Regions from separate parts of the Roseateles sp. P5_E8 genome, predicted to be linked through region 1. Evidence: predicted binding sites of a transcription regulator. Region 1 holds the regulator's gene; the other holds the start of a gene.
The links. Region 1 encodes sigma-54, which starts transcription at its own class of promoters, with help from an activator protein. Its sites were predicted from a motif close to TGGCANGNAANCTGCTTT; they were not measured.
Positions count from the first base shown of each region.

Region 1 (7,175 bases):
CGGTTACGGCGTCATGAGCCTACTGATGGCGGCCACGCCCATCGCCATGGGCCAGTGCGGCCTGTCCTTCGGCGACGCCGGCCGGGTGCTGCAGTGGCATGTGCTGGGCATGTACGTGCCGAGTTTCTTTACCGGGCCGCTGATACGCAAGGTCGGCGTGCTGCCGGTCATGGCGACGGGCGTCCTGCTCAACCTGGGCTGCGTCGCGTTCGCGCTGTCGGGGCAGGACCTGGATCACTTCCTCGGCGCGCTGCTGCTGCTGGGCATAGGCTGGAACTTCCTCTACATCGGCGGCACGACGCTGTTCACACAGGCCTACCGCCCCGAGGAGAAGACGCGTGCGCAGGGGCTGATGGACACCGGCGTCTACGCGACGATGTCGCTGACGGCGTTCTCATCTGGTGCGCTGGTCACGACCGGCGGCTGGCAGTGGATGAACTGGGCCAGCCTCGTGCCCATCGCGCTGTGCGCAGCGGCGCTAGGCTGGCTGAAGCTGCGTCAGCGCCCGTCGTCGACCTGAGCGTCTGCGGCCGGCTTGCGTGCCGAACCCTTGATGAGGTCGAAGCGGAACAGCCGGCACTCGATGGGGCCATTCCACATCGGCACGCGGCGCGCTTCCTTCAGCCGCATCTTGCTGGGCAGCTTCATGTCGGGACTGAGCATCCAGGCCGTCCAGCCGGCGGGGTTCTCGGTGTACTGGCGCTTCCAGTGTGCGGCCAGGCGGGGGAAGAAGTCGTCACCGGCGTCCAGCTCCTCGGAGCCGCGTGCGTCCCGCGACATGGCCGCCTTGCCGCGCACCTCGATGCGCTCGCCGTAGGGTGGGTTCATGACGATGCTGCCGGCCATGCCCTCGGGCAGCACGGGCGCGGGCCGCTCCAGCGCGTCGCCGCCGTTGAACTGGATGTACTGGGCCACGCCGGCGCGCTCGGCATTGCGGCGCGCGAAGTCGACCATGCGGAAGGCGACGTCGCTGGCGTAGATGGGCACCTTGGGGGCGTGCACGCGGGCGCGGGCGGCTTGCGCCATCTCGCCCCAGGTGGCCTTGAGGGCCGGCGTGGAGAACGGGATCTGGCGCTCGAAGGCAAAGCGGCGCAGCAGGCCGGGGGCCGAGTCGCAGGCGATCAGCGCGGCCTCGATGGGGATGGTGCCGGAGCCGCAGCAGGGGTCGTGCAGCGCGCTCTCGCCGCGCCAGCCGGCGGCGGCGAGCATGGCGGCGGCGAGCGTCTCCTTCAGCGGTGCGTCGCCCTTGTCGACGCGCCAGCCGCGCTTGAACAGCGGCTCGCCGGAGGTGTCGACATAGATCGCCGCGCGCTCCGGGCCGACGTGCAGCAGCACGGGCAGGTCGGGCGAATGCGTGTCCACGCTGGGGCGCTCGCCGGTGTGCTCGCGCAGTTGGTCGCAGATCGCGTCCTTGATGCGCAGCGTCGTGAAGTTCAGGCTCTTCAGCGGCGAGCGCTGCGCGATGGTGTCCACGCGGATGGTCTCGCGCGGCGTGATCCAGTCGCGCCAGTCGACGCGGCGGGCCAGCGTGTAGAGGTCTTCCTCGTGGCGGTAGGGGCCTTCGATCAGCTCGACCAGCACGCGCTGAGCGAGGCGGCTTTCGAGGTTGATGCGCAGCACGTCCTCGGCCGTGCCGATCAGGCCGCAGCCACCGCGCAGCGGCTCCACCTTGCTGCGCACACCGGGCGGCAGGAAGCGTTTGAGTTCCTCCTCCAGCAGGGGCTCGACGCCACCGGCGCAGGAAACGAAGAGGGAAAGTTTGTTGGGCAGGCTCACCGCGCGATTGTCGCTGGCCATAAACTGGACAGCGTTATCCCAACACTCAATGCGAGCCATGAAGCGAATCGTCCTGACCCTGGCCTTCCTGTTCAGCGCGCTTCAGGCGCAGGCGGCCGACCCGGTGCCGGCCTACCCTGCGCACACCATCCCCAACACGCTGCTGCGCGCCCTGCCCAAGAACGCCGATGGCCGCACGTATCAGCTGCACATTCATCTGCCGGCGTCATTTGCGAAGGAGCCCAAGCGCCGCTACCCGGTGCTCTACGTGACCGATGGTTACTGGGACTTCGCCACCATCGTGGCCTCGTACAACAACCTGAATTACGACAAGGTCGTGCCCGACTTCATCACGGTGGGCCTGGGCTATGCCGGCGACAACCTCGACTACGGCGAAATGCGCGGCTGGGAGCTGTCGCCGGTGCGTATGAACCCCCTGTCTTCCAGCAGCGGCAACGCTGACAAGTTCATCGCCTCGCTGGAGAAGGACATCTTCCCGCTGCTGGAGCGCGAGTACCGCGCCGACCCGGCCCAGCGCTACCTGGCCGGCAGCTCGCTCGGCGGGCTGTTCACGCTGCATGCGATGTATGCCAAGCCCGATCTCTTCAAGGGCTATATCGCCGCCAGCCCGGCCGTCGTCGCCGGCAACGACTGGATCATCGGCCAGGCCAAGGCCTATGCCGCGACGGGCAAGCCCATCAAGGCGCGGCTGTATGTCACCGGCGCCGAGAACGAATGGCCCGGGTTCCTCGCCGGCATCAAGCGCTACCAGGCGCTGCTGCCGGAGTTGAAGCACCCCGAGCTGGTCTATCAAAACCGCACCATCGATGGCGAGCGGCATGGGGGCACCAAGGCCGAGAGCTACACGCGCGGCATGCGCTTTGTGTTCGAGCCGCTGGCGCCGGAGACGGGGAAGTCGAAAGACTGACGTGAAGCAGTTCGCCCTCGCGCTGGCCCTCCTGTCCAGCGCGCCGCAAGTGCTGGCGGACCCGGCGCCCGGCTATCCGCCGCATGTCGTCCCGAACACGCAGCTGCGTGTGCTGCCGCCGACGGCGGATGGCCGGAGCTACCAGCTGCACATCCACCTGCCCGCGTCCTTCGCCAAGGAGCCCGCGCGGCGCTACCCAGTGCTCTACGTCACCGACGCCTACTGGGACTTCACGACCCACATCAACGCCTACAACAGCAAGGTCGCTGATCGCGTCGTGCCCGAGTTCATCATCGTGGGCCTGGGCTATGCGGGCCAGAACCTCGACTACGGCCAGCTGCGCATCGGCGACTTGTCGCCGGTAAAGCTCCCGCAGCCGGGCGACTCCGGCCACGCCGACAAGTTCCTGGCCACGCTGGAGCGCGACATCATCCCGCTGGTGGAGCGCGACTACCGCGGCGACCCGGCCCACCGCATGCTGGCCGGCAGCTCGCTCGGCGGTCTGTTCACGCTGTACGCGATGTACACGCGGCCGACGCTGTTCGAGGGCTATGTCGCGGCCAGCCCGGCGGTGAACGTCGACAACGACTGGCTCATTGGCCTCGCCAAGGCCTATGCCGCAACGGGCAAGCCCATCAAGGCACGTCTCTATGTGACCGGCGCCGAGTGGGAGTGGCCCGCCTACCTGGCCGGCATCAAGCGCTATCAGGCCCTGCTGCCCGAGTTGAAGCATCCCGGCCTGGTGTTCCAGAACCGCATCATCGACGGCGAGCGCCACGGCGGCACGAAGCCGGAAAGCTATGCGCGCGGCATGCGCTTCGTGTTCGAGCCGCTGGCGCCGGAGACGGGGCCATCCAAGGATTGAGGCCGGGCTACGGGTGTCAATTCAGCTTGGAGATGCTGCCACGTGCAGCACCAGGGAGGGGGCAGCCGCCTTTGAGGTCGATGGCTCGCGACTGCACCTCGTTTTCGTTCGACGTCGCGGTGGTGGCTTCAATCTGGAGAAGCCGCGCATCTTCCAGGCTGAACAGAAATGAAATGCCAACGGGCGCTGGCAGCCTCGGTGACTGAGCCGGCGTCTTGAACCGAATCGAGACGTAGTGGGGCAGCGTGCTCCGCTCGTGATACCAAGAGCCCGATAGCGAGACCGTCTTCCATGAGTCTGCGGGCAGGGTTTGGAGCACACAGCGTTCAATGACGGTCTGCTTCCCGCCGGAGATGAAGGTCACTTTCGTCGGCCTGCCGGACTCTTTGTCCGCGAACTCCATCTTCAAGCGCGTCAACGTGTACTGCGACGGAAGTTCCGGAATGCTGCCGTCAGAAGCCAGCGAGAGAATCCTGTCCTGGTGAGCGTTCGTCTGACTGCTCAGCATGCAGAACACCAGCAAGGCGAGGGTTTGGCTGAATCGCATGAGAGTGCCTACAGCGCCTTCCTCAAATTCGCCGGCGCGATCTTCATTCCTTCGCGGTATTTGGCCACCGTGCGCCGCGCGCACTGGATGCCTTGCTCTTCCAGCATCGCCGCGAGCGCGCTGTCGGACAGCGGCTTCTTGATGTCCTCGGCCGCGACGAACTGCTTGATGAGCGCGCGCACCGCCGTGCTGGACGCCTCGCCGCCGGCTTCCGTCGACAGCCCCGAGCCGAAGAAATACTTCAGCTCGAAGGTGCCCCAGCTGGTGGCCATGTACTTGGCCGTCGTCACGCGCGAGATGGTGGATTCGTGCAGGCCCAGTTCGTCGGCGATCTCGCGCAGCACCAGCGGCTTCATGGCCAGCTCGCCGTGCGTGAAGAAGCCGCGCTGGCGCTCGACGATGGCCTGGCTGACGCGCAGGATGGTGTCGAAGCGCTGCTGGATGTTCTTGATGAACCAGCGCGCCTCCTGTAGCTGCCCGCCCAGCGGCGAGTTGCTGATGCCGCCGCGCGTGGCGCGCAGCGCGTTGGCGTAGAGCTCGTTGATGCGCAGCTTGGGCGCCACCTCGGGGTTGAGCATGACGCGGAATTCGCGGCCCACCTTGCGCACGATGACGTCGGGGACGATGGCTGCAGCGGCGCCACGCGCAAAGCGGCGGCCGGGCTTGGGTTCGAGCCGGGTGATGAGCCCCTGCGCCTCGCGCAGGATGTGTTCGTCCGCGCCGGTTTCGGCCATCAGGCGGCGCATGTCGCGGCGGGCCAGCAGCTCCAAATGACCCTTGCAGATCAGGATGGCGACGACCTGGGCGGGGCACTTGGGGCAGGCGCGCAATTGCAGCACCAGGCATTCGGACAGGTCGCGCGCGGCAATGCCGGCCGGGTCCAGGCTTTGCAGCAGGCGCAGGGCGATGCGCAGGTGGTCCAGCAGTTCCTCGCGCGTCTCTTCGTCCTCGGCCAGGGAGGCGGCGATCTCGTCGAGCGTGTCTTCGAGATAACCATCCTCGTTGAGCGACTCGATGAGGATCTGCAGCGCGGCGCGGTCCTCGGGGGAGAGGTGGTGGCCGGCGAGTTGCTGGGTGAGATGCTCGGCCAGCGTGGCTTCGGCGAACTCCTGGCTCTCGCGCTCGCCGTCGTCGTCGCCGCTGGCGCCGGAGCTGTTGCTGGGCAGCTCGCGGATGCCGTCGAAGTCGTCGCGCTCGGTGCCGTTCTCCCAGTCCTCGCGCTCGGTACCGCCGAATTCCTCGGCGGTCAGCTCGGGGGCGTCGCCGCTTTCCGACTCGCCGGCCGAAGCCTCGGTGCCGCTCTCGGCCGGCGCGTTCGAGGCCAGCTCGGGGGCGCTGACGGTGAACTCCTCCTCGGTGTCCAGCAGCGGGTTGGTGGCCAGCATCTGCTCGACTTCCTGGTTCAGCTCCAGCGTCGACAGCTGCAGCAGCCGGATGGATTGCTGCAGCTGGGGCGTCAGCGCGAGATGCTGACTGAGGCGGACCTGGAGGGTCTGCTTCATCCCAGAGTTCCTTGCGGGCCGAGCGCCGGGCCGCTCCCAAGCCGGCCCGCGCTGGCGATGTGCTTGCCGCTCAATGCGGCAAGCATCGCCGTCCCCTCGGGGGACCGACCAGACGCGCTCGCGTTCAGCGACGCGAGGATGGGCGAGGGGTTGTCCATCTCTACATGCGGAAGTTTTCGCCGAGATAGACCTTGCGCACGTCGGCGTTGGCCACGATCTCGTCGGGCGTGCCTTCGGCGAGCACGGCGCCCTCGCTGATGATGTAGGCGCGGTCGCAGATGCCCAGCGTCTCGCGGACGTTGTGGTCCGTGATCAGCACGCCGATGCCGCGGCTCTTCAGGAAACCGATGATGCGCTGGATCTCCAGCACGGCGATGGGGTCGACGCCGGCAAAGGGCTCGTCCAGCAGGATGAAGCGCGGTTGCGTGGCCAGGGCGCGGGCGATCTCGACGCGGCGGCGCTCGCCGCCCGACAGGGCCGGCGCCGGGCTGTCGCGCAGGCCGTCGATGGAGAGGTCGTGCAGCAGGCCGTTGAGCAGCTCGTCGATGCGCGCCTTGCCCAGGGACCGGCCCTTGGCGTCCTGCTGCAGCTCCAGCACGGCGCGGATGTTCTGCGCGACGGTGAGCTTGCGGAAGATGGACGCTTCCTGCGGCAGATAGCTCAGGCCCAGGCGGGCGCGTGAGTGGATGGGCAGGCGCTGCACCTCGGCGCCGTCGATGCGGATGATGCCGGCGTCCGAGCGGACGAGGCCGACGATCATGTAGAAGCTGGTCGTCTTGCCGGCGCCATTGGGGCCGAGCAGGCCGACCACCTCGCCGCAGTCGACTCGCACATGGACGTTCTTGACGACCTTGCGCACGCCATAGGTCTTGGCCAGACCCTCGGCTTCGAGGCGGCTGCCGCAGGCCGTTGGCTGGACGCCGGCGGCCGGGGATTCAAGCGTGACGGACGCGTCGCCCATCACGAAGGCTTGCCTGGCTGCAGCGTCGTCGACGGCTTCAGTGGCAAGGCTGCCGGCGGCGCCGAGGCGGCGTCCTCGGCCGGCTGCGGGCGCGGCATCATGACGATGCGCGTGCGGCCGTTCGAGTTGGGCGAGGCGCTGCCGCCTTCCAGCGTGAAGACCTCGGTGCGGCTGTTGTAGACGATGACGGCGCCCGTCACCTCGTTGGCAATCGCCGCGCCGCGCATGCTGCGCACATTGGCGTTGCCGATGAAGCGCACGTTCTCGGTGCGGGTGTCGTATTCGAGCTGATCGGCCACACCCTCGATGGCTTCGCCAGGGACGTCGCGCGCCTGGCGAAAGCTGACCGGCTTGCCGGCGGTGCCGCTCGCATAGGCCTGAACGTAGCCATCGCGAGTTTCGCGCACGTCCACCTTCTCGGCGCGCAGCATCAGGCTTCCTTGGGTGATGATGACGTTGCCTTCCAGCTCTGTGCGCTGGTTGACGCCGTCTACGATGCCCCGCTTGTCCTGCGTAAAGACCATCGGCTTCAGGCGGTCGCCCTTCTCTGCGAGGGCGGCAGTGGCGGTCAGCGCAGCGAGGAGGAGAAGGAGTCG
Region 1 covers NZ_JBGCUM010000079.1:1,649-8,823, forward strand. Annotated here, with positions in the region: gene ACXRVZ_RS25580 (MFS transporter) at 1-520, shown strand, start outside; gene ACXRVZ_RS25585 (THUMP domain-containing class I SAM-dependent RNA methyltransferase) at 499-1,797, opposite strand; gene ACXRVZ_RS25590 (alpha/beta hydrolase) at 1,835-2,704, shown strand; gene ACXRVZ_RS25595 (alpha/beta hydrolase) at 2,706-3,569, shown strand; gene ACXRVZ_RS25600 (hypothetical protein) at 3,586-4,116, opposite strand; gene ACXRVZ_RS25605 (RNA polymerase factor sigma-54) at 4,125-5,618, opposite strand; gene lptB (LPS export ABC transporter ATP-binding protein) at 5,779-6,579, opposite strand; gene lptA (lipopolysaccharide transport periplasmic protein LptA) at 6,579-7,175, opposite strand, start outside.

Region 2 (7,175 bases), on a different contig from region 1:
CTCGATGAGGCGGCCGGCCTTGCCGTGCTGGCCGACGGCATGGGCGGCTACAACGCCGGCGAGGTGGCCAGCCAGATGCTGACCGGCTTCGTCAACACCGAACTCGGCCGCTGGCTGAAAGACGCCGGCCGCGAGGCCCGTGCCGGCGAAGTCAGGCGCGCGATGGACATCTGCGTGGACAACGCCAACCGCGCCATCTTCAACGCCGCCAACACCAACCCGCGCTATGCCGGCATGGGCACGACGCTGGTGCTCGGCGTCTTCCGCCCCGAGGGGCTGCTGCTCGGCCATGTGGGCGACTCGCGCGCCTACCGCCTGCGCGCCGGCCGCCTGATGCAGATCACGCGCGACCATTCCCTGCTGCAGGAGCAGATCGACGCCGGCCTGCTGACCGTGGAGGAGGCCGCCTTCTCCAGCAACAAGAACCTCGTCACGCGCGCCGTCGGCGTCGAAGACACCGTACTGATGGAGCTGCATCTGCACGAGATCCAGGCCGGCGACATCTACCTAATGTGCTCGGACGGGCTCTCCGACATGCTCGACGATGACAGCATCGCCAACCTGCTCAATGGCAACACGGCCCTACCCGAGACTGCGCAGGCGCTGATCAACGCAGCCAATGACAGCGGCGGTCGCGATAACATCGCGCTCATCCTGGCCCGCGCAGACGGCCGCCAACGAACCGAAGGCCGGGGCTGGTGGCCCTTCGGGCGACGTGGCGGCAACTGAGTCCTCGCCTAAGAGTCACGGCACGTACAACAGAACTTGAGGTCATTCATGGGCAAACTGGTGGTTTCGCTCGACGGTGTCGTGATCAAAGAGGTGCAGATCACCAAGGACAAGACGACGCTCGGTCGGCGGCCCTACAACGACATCGTCATCGACAACCTCGCCGTCTCCGGCGAGCACGCTGTCCTGCAGATGGTCGGCAACGACGTTTTCATTGAAGACCTCAATTCCACCAACGGCACCTACATCAACGGCAAGGCCATCAAGAAGCAGCTGCTGGCCGACCACGACACCGTCGAGATCGGCAAGTACAAGATCAAGTTCCTGCTCAATGACGGCAACGACTATGAGAAGACCATGATCCTCAAGCCCGGTGCGGCAGTGCCGGCGCTGGGCGGACTGGGCTCCTCATTCGGCGGTCTCGGCAGCGCTCCGGTCATCGGCCCGGCCTCCATCAAGGTGCTGACCGGCGCCGCCGCCGGCCGCGAAGTGGCGCTGAGCAAGGTCGTCACGACGCTGGGCAAGCCCGGCGTGCAGGTCGCGTCCATCACCAAGCGCCCCACCGGCTACGTCTTCGCCCACGTCGAGGGGGCCCAGCGCCCCAGCGTCAACGGCATTCCGTTGACGGGCGAATCCATCGCCTTGCGCAGCGGAGATCTCATCGAGCTGGCCGGCACGCAGATGCAGTTCATCCAGGGTTGAAGCGCCCGACCCGGACCGTCCGGCCGAGCCGGATTGGCGGGGTCTGCAGCATGAGCAGCCGGGGTCGCGGCTGCTGTGACTTCCTCACGATTGGGATACCCCCAACTCGGTAATCCGACCGCCTCCGATACCGGTCCGCTGCGTACATTCTTGGCTCCACCTCGCCTGACGCGAGGCCCCGAATCCCGAGCCAACGCACCGCATGAATATCCGCGTCCTGGGCTGCTCCGGCGCCATCGCCGCCGGCTACAAGACCACCGCCTTCCTGCTCGACGACGATGTCCTCATCGACGCCGGCACCGGCGTGGGTGACCTGCCGCTGGATGCCCTGGCCGCCATCGACCACATCCTGCTCAGCCACTCCCATCTGGACCATGTGCTGGGCATCCCGCTGCTGGCCGATGCCGTGCTGCGCCTGCGCGTCGCCGCCGGCCGCCCGCCCATCCAGGTGCACGCCCTGCCGCAAACGCTGGCCACGCTGCAACAGCACATCTTCAACGGCGCCATCTGGCCCGACTTCACGCGCCTGCCCAGCCGCGAGGCACCCGTCCTCAGCCTGCACCCCTTCCAGATCGGTGACCGCCTGGAGCTCGGTGGCCGCGTCATCGAGGTGCTGTCCGCCGTCCACACCGTGCCGGCGGTCGGTTTCGCCGTCGACGGTGGCGAAGCCAGCGGCCACGCCCACTGGGTCTTCACCGGCGACACCGGCCCCAACCCTGCGTTGTGGCGCCGCCTGGCCCAGCTGCGCCTGTCCCACCTCGTCATCGAAACGGCCTTCAGCGACGACGAGGTGGAGGTCGCCCATGTCAGCCAGCACCTCTGCCCGTCCGACCTGGGGCGGGAACTGGCCCAGCTGGCCGGCAGCGTCGACGTGCGCATCACCCACATCAAGCCTGGCGAAGCCGAGGCCGTCATGCAGGGCGTGCAGGCACTGAACAGCCCGCACCGAATCAGCGCGTTACAGGCCGGGCAGGAGATGGCGCTGTAGGCGCTCGGTGCTTTCATCCGTCAACGGCGCCTCGGCGCCGTTTTTCTTGACTGACGTTTCTTGCTCCTCAGGCCGCGACTGACAGAACGCGTCAGGCCGAAGTGACGATTTTTGTCAGGCCCAGCCCGGCAAGGCGGCCAAATGTGCGATTTCGCACGCCCGCAGCCGGCAAAGAAGCTGGCACGCCCCCTGCATTCATGGGGTCTGCCTCCCTCCCAAACACTCGCTGGAGTAACCGACATGCAACTGAAAGCACGCGCCCAAAAGGGCTTCACCCTGATCGAACTGATGATCGTCGTGGCCATCATCGGCATCCTGGCTGCTGTGGCTCTGCCGCAGTACCGCACCTACACGACCCGCGCCAAGTCCGCGAACGCCATCACGGTGGGCGATGCCTACAAGAGTGCCGTTGCTTTGTGCATCCAGGAAAACGGTGGCACGACGACGAACTGCGACCTCGGCAAGAGCGGCATTCCCAATACGGTGGTGACCAAGGAAGTTGCATCCGTCGCAGTCGCAGCCGGCGTCATCACCTTGACGCTCAATGACATCGGCACTGGCATCCAGGGCAAGACAATCAAATTCACGCCGGCAGATGTCGTGGGCGATGCGGTCATCTGGAAGACCGAGACGACCATCACCGACACAGTCATCAAGGAAGCCATCGAGAAGAACAACGTCTCCAGCTGATCGTGAGACTGGAACGTGCCGCCCCGGCGGCACAAACAAGGAAAGGGGCCTCGGCCCCTTTCTTTTTGACGTTTGCGTCCATGCACAACCTGAGTCGACTGCAAAGCCTCGCCGCGCTGCTGGCCGTTGCCGCCTGGATGCTGCTGGCCCACCCCTACCAGGGCCTGCGGCATGACGGCATCCTCTACTTCGGGCAGGTGCTGCTCAACTCCCGCGTGCCGGGGCTGAGCGACGACATCTTCTTTGCCGCTGGCTCGCAGGACCGCTACTCCATCTACTCCCACCTGATGGTGCCGCTTTACGAGCACCTGGGCGTGATGGCCACGCATATCGGCGTGCTGCTGGCCGGCTGGCTGCTGATGCTGGGGGCGGTGCTGGCCCTGCTGCGGCGCTTTGCGCCCACGCACAATTTCCCTCTGTGGGGTCTGCTCGCTTTTGCGGTGATGTCGCCGGTCTACGGCGGCAGCTGGGTGTTCAGCTATGGCGAGACCTTTGTCACCGCTCGCAATTTCGCGGAACCGGCCCTGCTGTGGAGCCTCGTGGCGCTGCTCGCCGGCCGGCGGCGCCTCACGGTGGCCTTGCAGGTGCTGGCCGCGCTCTTCCATCCGCTGATGGCCCTGCCCGTCATGGCAGTGAGCTGGTGCTATCTCGCCGAGACGGACCGGCGCTGGCTGTGGCTGCTCGCCGCGATTCCCGTCGTGCTGATCGCCGCGCTCGCGGGCGTGCCGCCCTGGAACGGCCTGCTGAAGACCTATGACCCCTACTGGTGGGCGCTGGTAGAGACCGGCAATCGCCAGGTGCTGCTGGGCAACTGGACGCTCCAGGACAAGCTGAGCGTCGCGCTGGATCTGGCCGTGCTGCTGGCGGTGAGCCGGCTCAGGCCGACCGACGACTGGACTCGCCTGCTCCATGCCGTCGTCATCACCACCGTCGCGTTCATCGGCCTGACCGCGCTTGCTACAGACGGCTGGCACGCGGTGCTGCTGACGCAATTACAGCTCTGGCGGGCGCATTGGGTCGCGCATCTGCTGGCCATGGCGCTGTCGCCCTGGCTGCTCGCACGCCTGTGGCAACTCGGCGGGCTGTGGCCGGTCAGCGCCTGTGCGCTGGCGCTGGCCCTGTTGAATGCCCACATCGGCATGGATCATGGCGCCGCCACCCTGTCTCTCTGGGCCCTGGCCTCGCTGGCCGCCTGGCGGGCAGGCGAGGTGTCGCCGGCCACGGTGCGGCTGGCCTGCGCCTGCATCCTGCTGTGCGTGCTGGGCCTGTCGGCCTATCAGCTCGACGGCGCGCTGCGGCAGCTGGGCTGGCAGTTTCCCAACACCGCCTGGGGCGATGGCTTCGGCAAGGTGGCTGCCTTCCCGCCCGTCGCGGCCTGCGGTTTCGCGGGGCTGATGTTCATCGCCGGCAAGCGGCCGGCGGGTGCGCTGGCGGCCTTGAGCCTGAGTGCGCTGCTGTTGATCGCCTCGGCAACCCACTGGGACCAGCGCCCGGACATCGTGCGCGCCGTGGAGTCCCCGCCCGCTGCAGCGCATCCCTTCGCCGCCCACCTGCCGGCCCATGCCACGGTCTACTGGCCCGAGCATCTCGTGCCGGTGTGGAGCCTGTTGGAGCGACCCAGCCACTATGCGTCGCAACAGGGGGCCGGCGTGCTGTTTAACCGCGATACCGGACTCCTCTTCGGCCCACGCAAGGAGATGTACCGGCCAATCAACGACGATCACGAGCGCTGCCTGACCGGCGCCTCGCTCAACCGCAGCCGAGCCGATCGACTCCACTGTGATAAGCCGGCAGAGCAGCGCTTGACGACGCTGTGCAGCCAGCCCGATGCGCCCGACTTCCTGGTGCTGCTGGGTCGGCTGCCGGTCGAGCCGCTGGCCACCTGGCAACCGCCCGAACACCGCGACCTGCCGCAGACCTATGCCCTTTATGCCTGCTCCCAGCTCAAACCGCCGCAAAGCCTGACATGACCTCAACCTTGCGCGAATTCCTGCTTTATTTCGCGGCCAGCGCCGCTGCGCTAGCGCTGGACACCGCCGTGTTCAGCCTCAGCCTGCGCCTGGGCGTGCACCTCGCCGTGGCCGCCTGCCTGGGCTTCAGCTTGGGCCTGATGCTGGTCTACACGATCAGCACGCGGCTTGTGTTCTCTCAGCACCGCCTGGCCGACCGCCGCAACGAGTTCGCGCTGTTCGCCCTCATCGGCGCGGCCGGCCTGCTGCTGACCGAGGCGTTGCTGTGGCTGCTGGTCGCGCAACTCGGCGTAGCGCCGCTGGCGGCCAAGCTGACCAGCGCCTGCGGCGTCTTCCTCTTCAACTTCGCGCTGCGCAAGGCCCTTTTGTTCACCGACCGCCGCACGGTGCTCGCCACGCAGCCATGACCCAGCCCTCCACCCTCATCATCGGCGCCGGCCCGGCCGGCCTGACCGCCGGCCTCGAACTGCTGCGCGCCGGCTACCCGCAGGTCACCATCCTGGAGGCCACCCAGGAAATAGGCGGCATCTCCAAGACGGTCAACTACAAGGGCAACCGCATCGACATCGGCGGCCACCGCTTCTTCTCCAAATCCGACTGGGTCATGGACTGGTGGCGCGACGTGCTGCCGGTCGCCAAACCGGCCGAAGGCAGTGGCGACGCGCGACTGGCCTACCAAGGCAAGGAGCGACTGCTCGGCGGACATGAAGCCACGGCCAGCGAGACTGACGACTCGGTGCTGCTGATCCGCAACCGGCAGTCGCGCATCTACTTCGGCGGGCAGTTCCTCGACTACCCGCTCAAGCCCGGCATGGACCTCGTGCGCAAGATGGGCCCGGCGCGCTGCTTGCAGTTCGCCGGCAGCTACATGGCAGCCGCCGCGCGGCCCATCCAGCCCGAGCAGACGCTGGAAGACTTCTTCATCAACCGCTTCGGCCGCCAGCTCTATCTGCAGTTCTTCAAGACCTACACCGAGAAGGTCTGGGGCGTGCCCTGCCGCGACATCAGCGCCGACTGGGGCGCCCAGCGCATCAAGAGCCTGTCCATCGGCAGCGCGGCCAAGCAGGCGCTGAAGAAGATCGTCACCGGCAAGACCGACAGCCAGCACACCTCGCTGATCGAGAGCTTCCTCTATCCCAAGTACGGCCCTGGCCAGATGTGGGAGACGGCAGCGGCCGAGTTCGAGCGCCGTGGCGGCCGCCTGCTGCGCGGCTGGGCCGTGGATGAGATCCATCGCCAGGAACGCCGCGTCGAGCGCGTCGTGGCGCGCGATGCCGACGGCCAGCGCCAGAGCTTAGCCGCCAGCGCCGTCGTCTCGACCATGCCCATCCGCGAGCTGGCCCAGGCCCTGCGCCCCGCGCCCGACGCGCCGGCGCTGTCCATCGCCTCGGGCCTGGAGTACCGCGACTTCATCACCGTGGGCCTGCTCTACCGCCGCATGTCGCCCAAGGTGGCGGGCAAGGCACGCTGCGTGACCGACAACTGGATCTACATCCAGGAGCCCGGCGTCAAGGTCGGCCGCGTGCAGGTTTTCAACAACTGGAGCCCCTACATGGTGGCCGACCCCGACACGGTCTGGCTGGGGCTGGAGTTCTTCGCCCGCGACGACGACGAGCTCTGGGCCATGAGTGATGAGGCCTTGAAGGCGCTGGCCGTGCGCGAGATGCAGCAGATGGGCATGGCCGACGAGGCCGAGCTGCTCGACGCCACCGTGCTGCGCCAGCCCAAGGCCTACCCGGGCTATTTCGGCGCGGCCTTCGAGCGCTTCGACGAGCTGCGCGGTTGGCTGGACGGCCTGGACAACCTCTTCCTGTGCGGCCGCAACGGCATGCACCGCTACAACAACCAGGACCACTCCATGCTGTCCGCCCGCCTGGCCGCGCAGGCCATCATGAACGGTGGCGCCGGGCGCGACGCAATCTGGTCGGTCAACATCGACGACGACTATCACGAGGAGGACGGCGCCAAACGCTGAGGCTGACCGCAGCAGCCCGGTCGCCGACAAACGCCATGCACATCATCCTCGGATGCCTGGCCTTTCTGGCCCTCTTTGTCCTGACACGCCAGTTGCAGCCGCAGGGCATCCTGTTCTACCA
Region 2 covers NZ_JBGCUM010000019.1:34,513-41,687, reverse strand. Annotated here, with positions in the region: gene ACXRVZ_RS13485 (Stp1/IreP family PP2C-type Ser/Thr phosphatase) at 1-729, shown strand, start outside; gene ACXRVZ_RS13480 (FHA domain-containing protein) at 778-1,431, shown strand; gene ACXRVZ_RS13475 (MBL fold metallo-hydrolase) at 1,634-2,419, shown strand; gene ACXRVZ_RS13470 (pilin) at 2,660-3,109, shown strand; gene ACXRVZ_RS13465 (hypothetical protein) at 3,190-5,079, shown strand; gene ACXRVZ_RS13460 (GtrA family protein) at 5,076-5,486, shown strand; gene ACXRVZ_RS13455 (NAD(P)/FAD-dependent oxidoreductase) at 5,483-7,054, shown strand; gene ACXRVZ_RS13450 (hypothetical protein) at 7,090-7,175, shown strand, end outside.
Region 2: a site for sigma-54 is predicted at 2,598-2,615, ahead of ACXRVZ_RS13470 (pilin). Genes of this name have one in related genera too.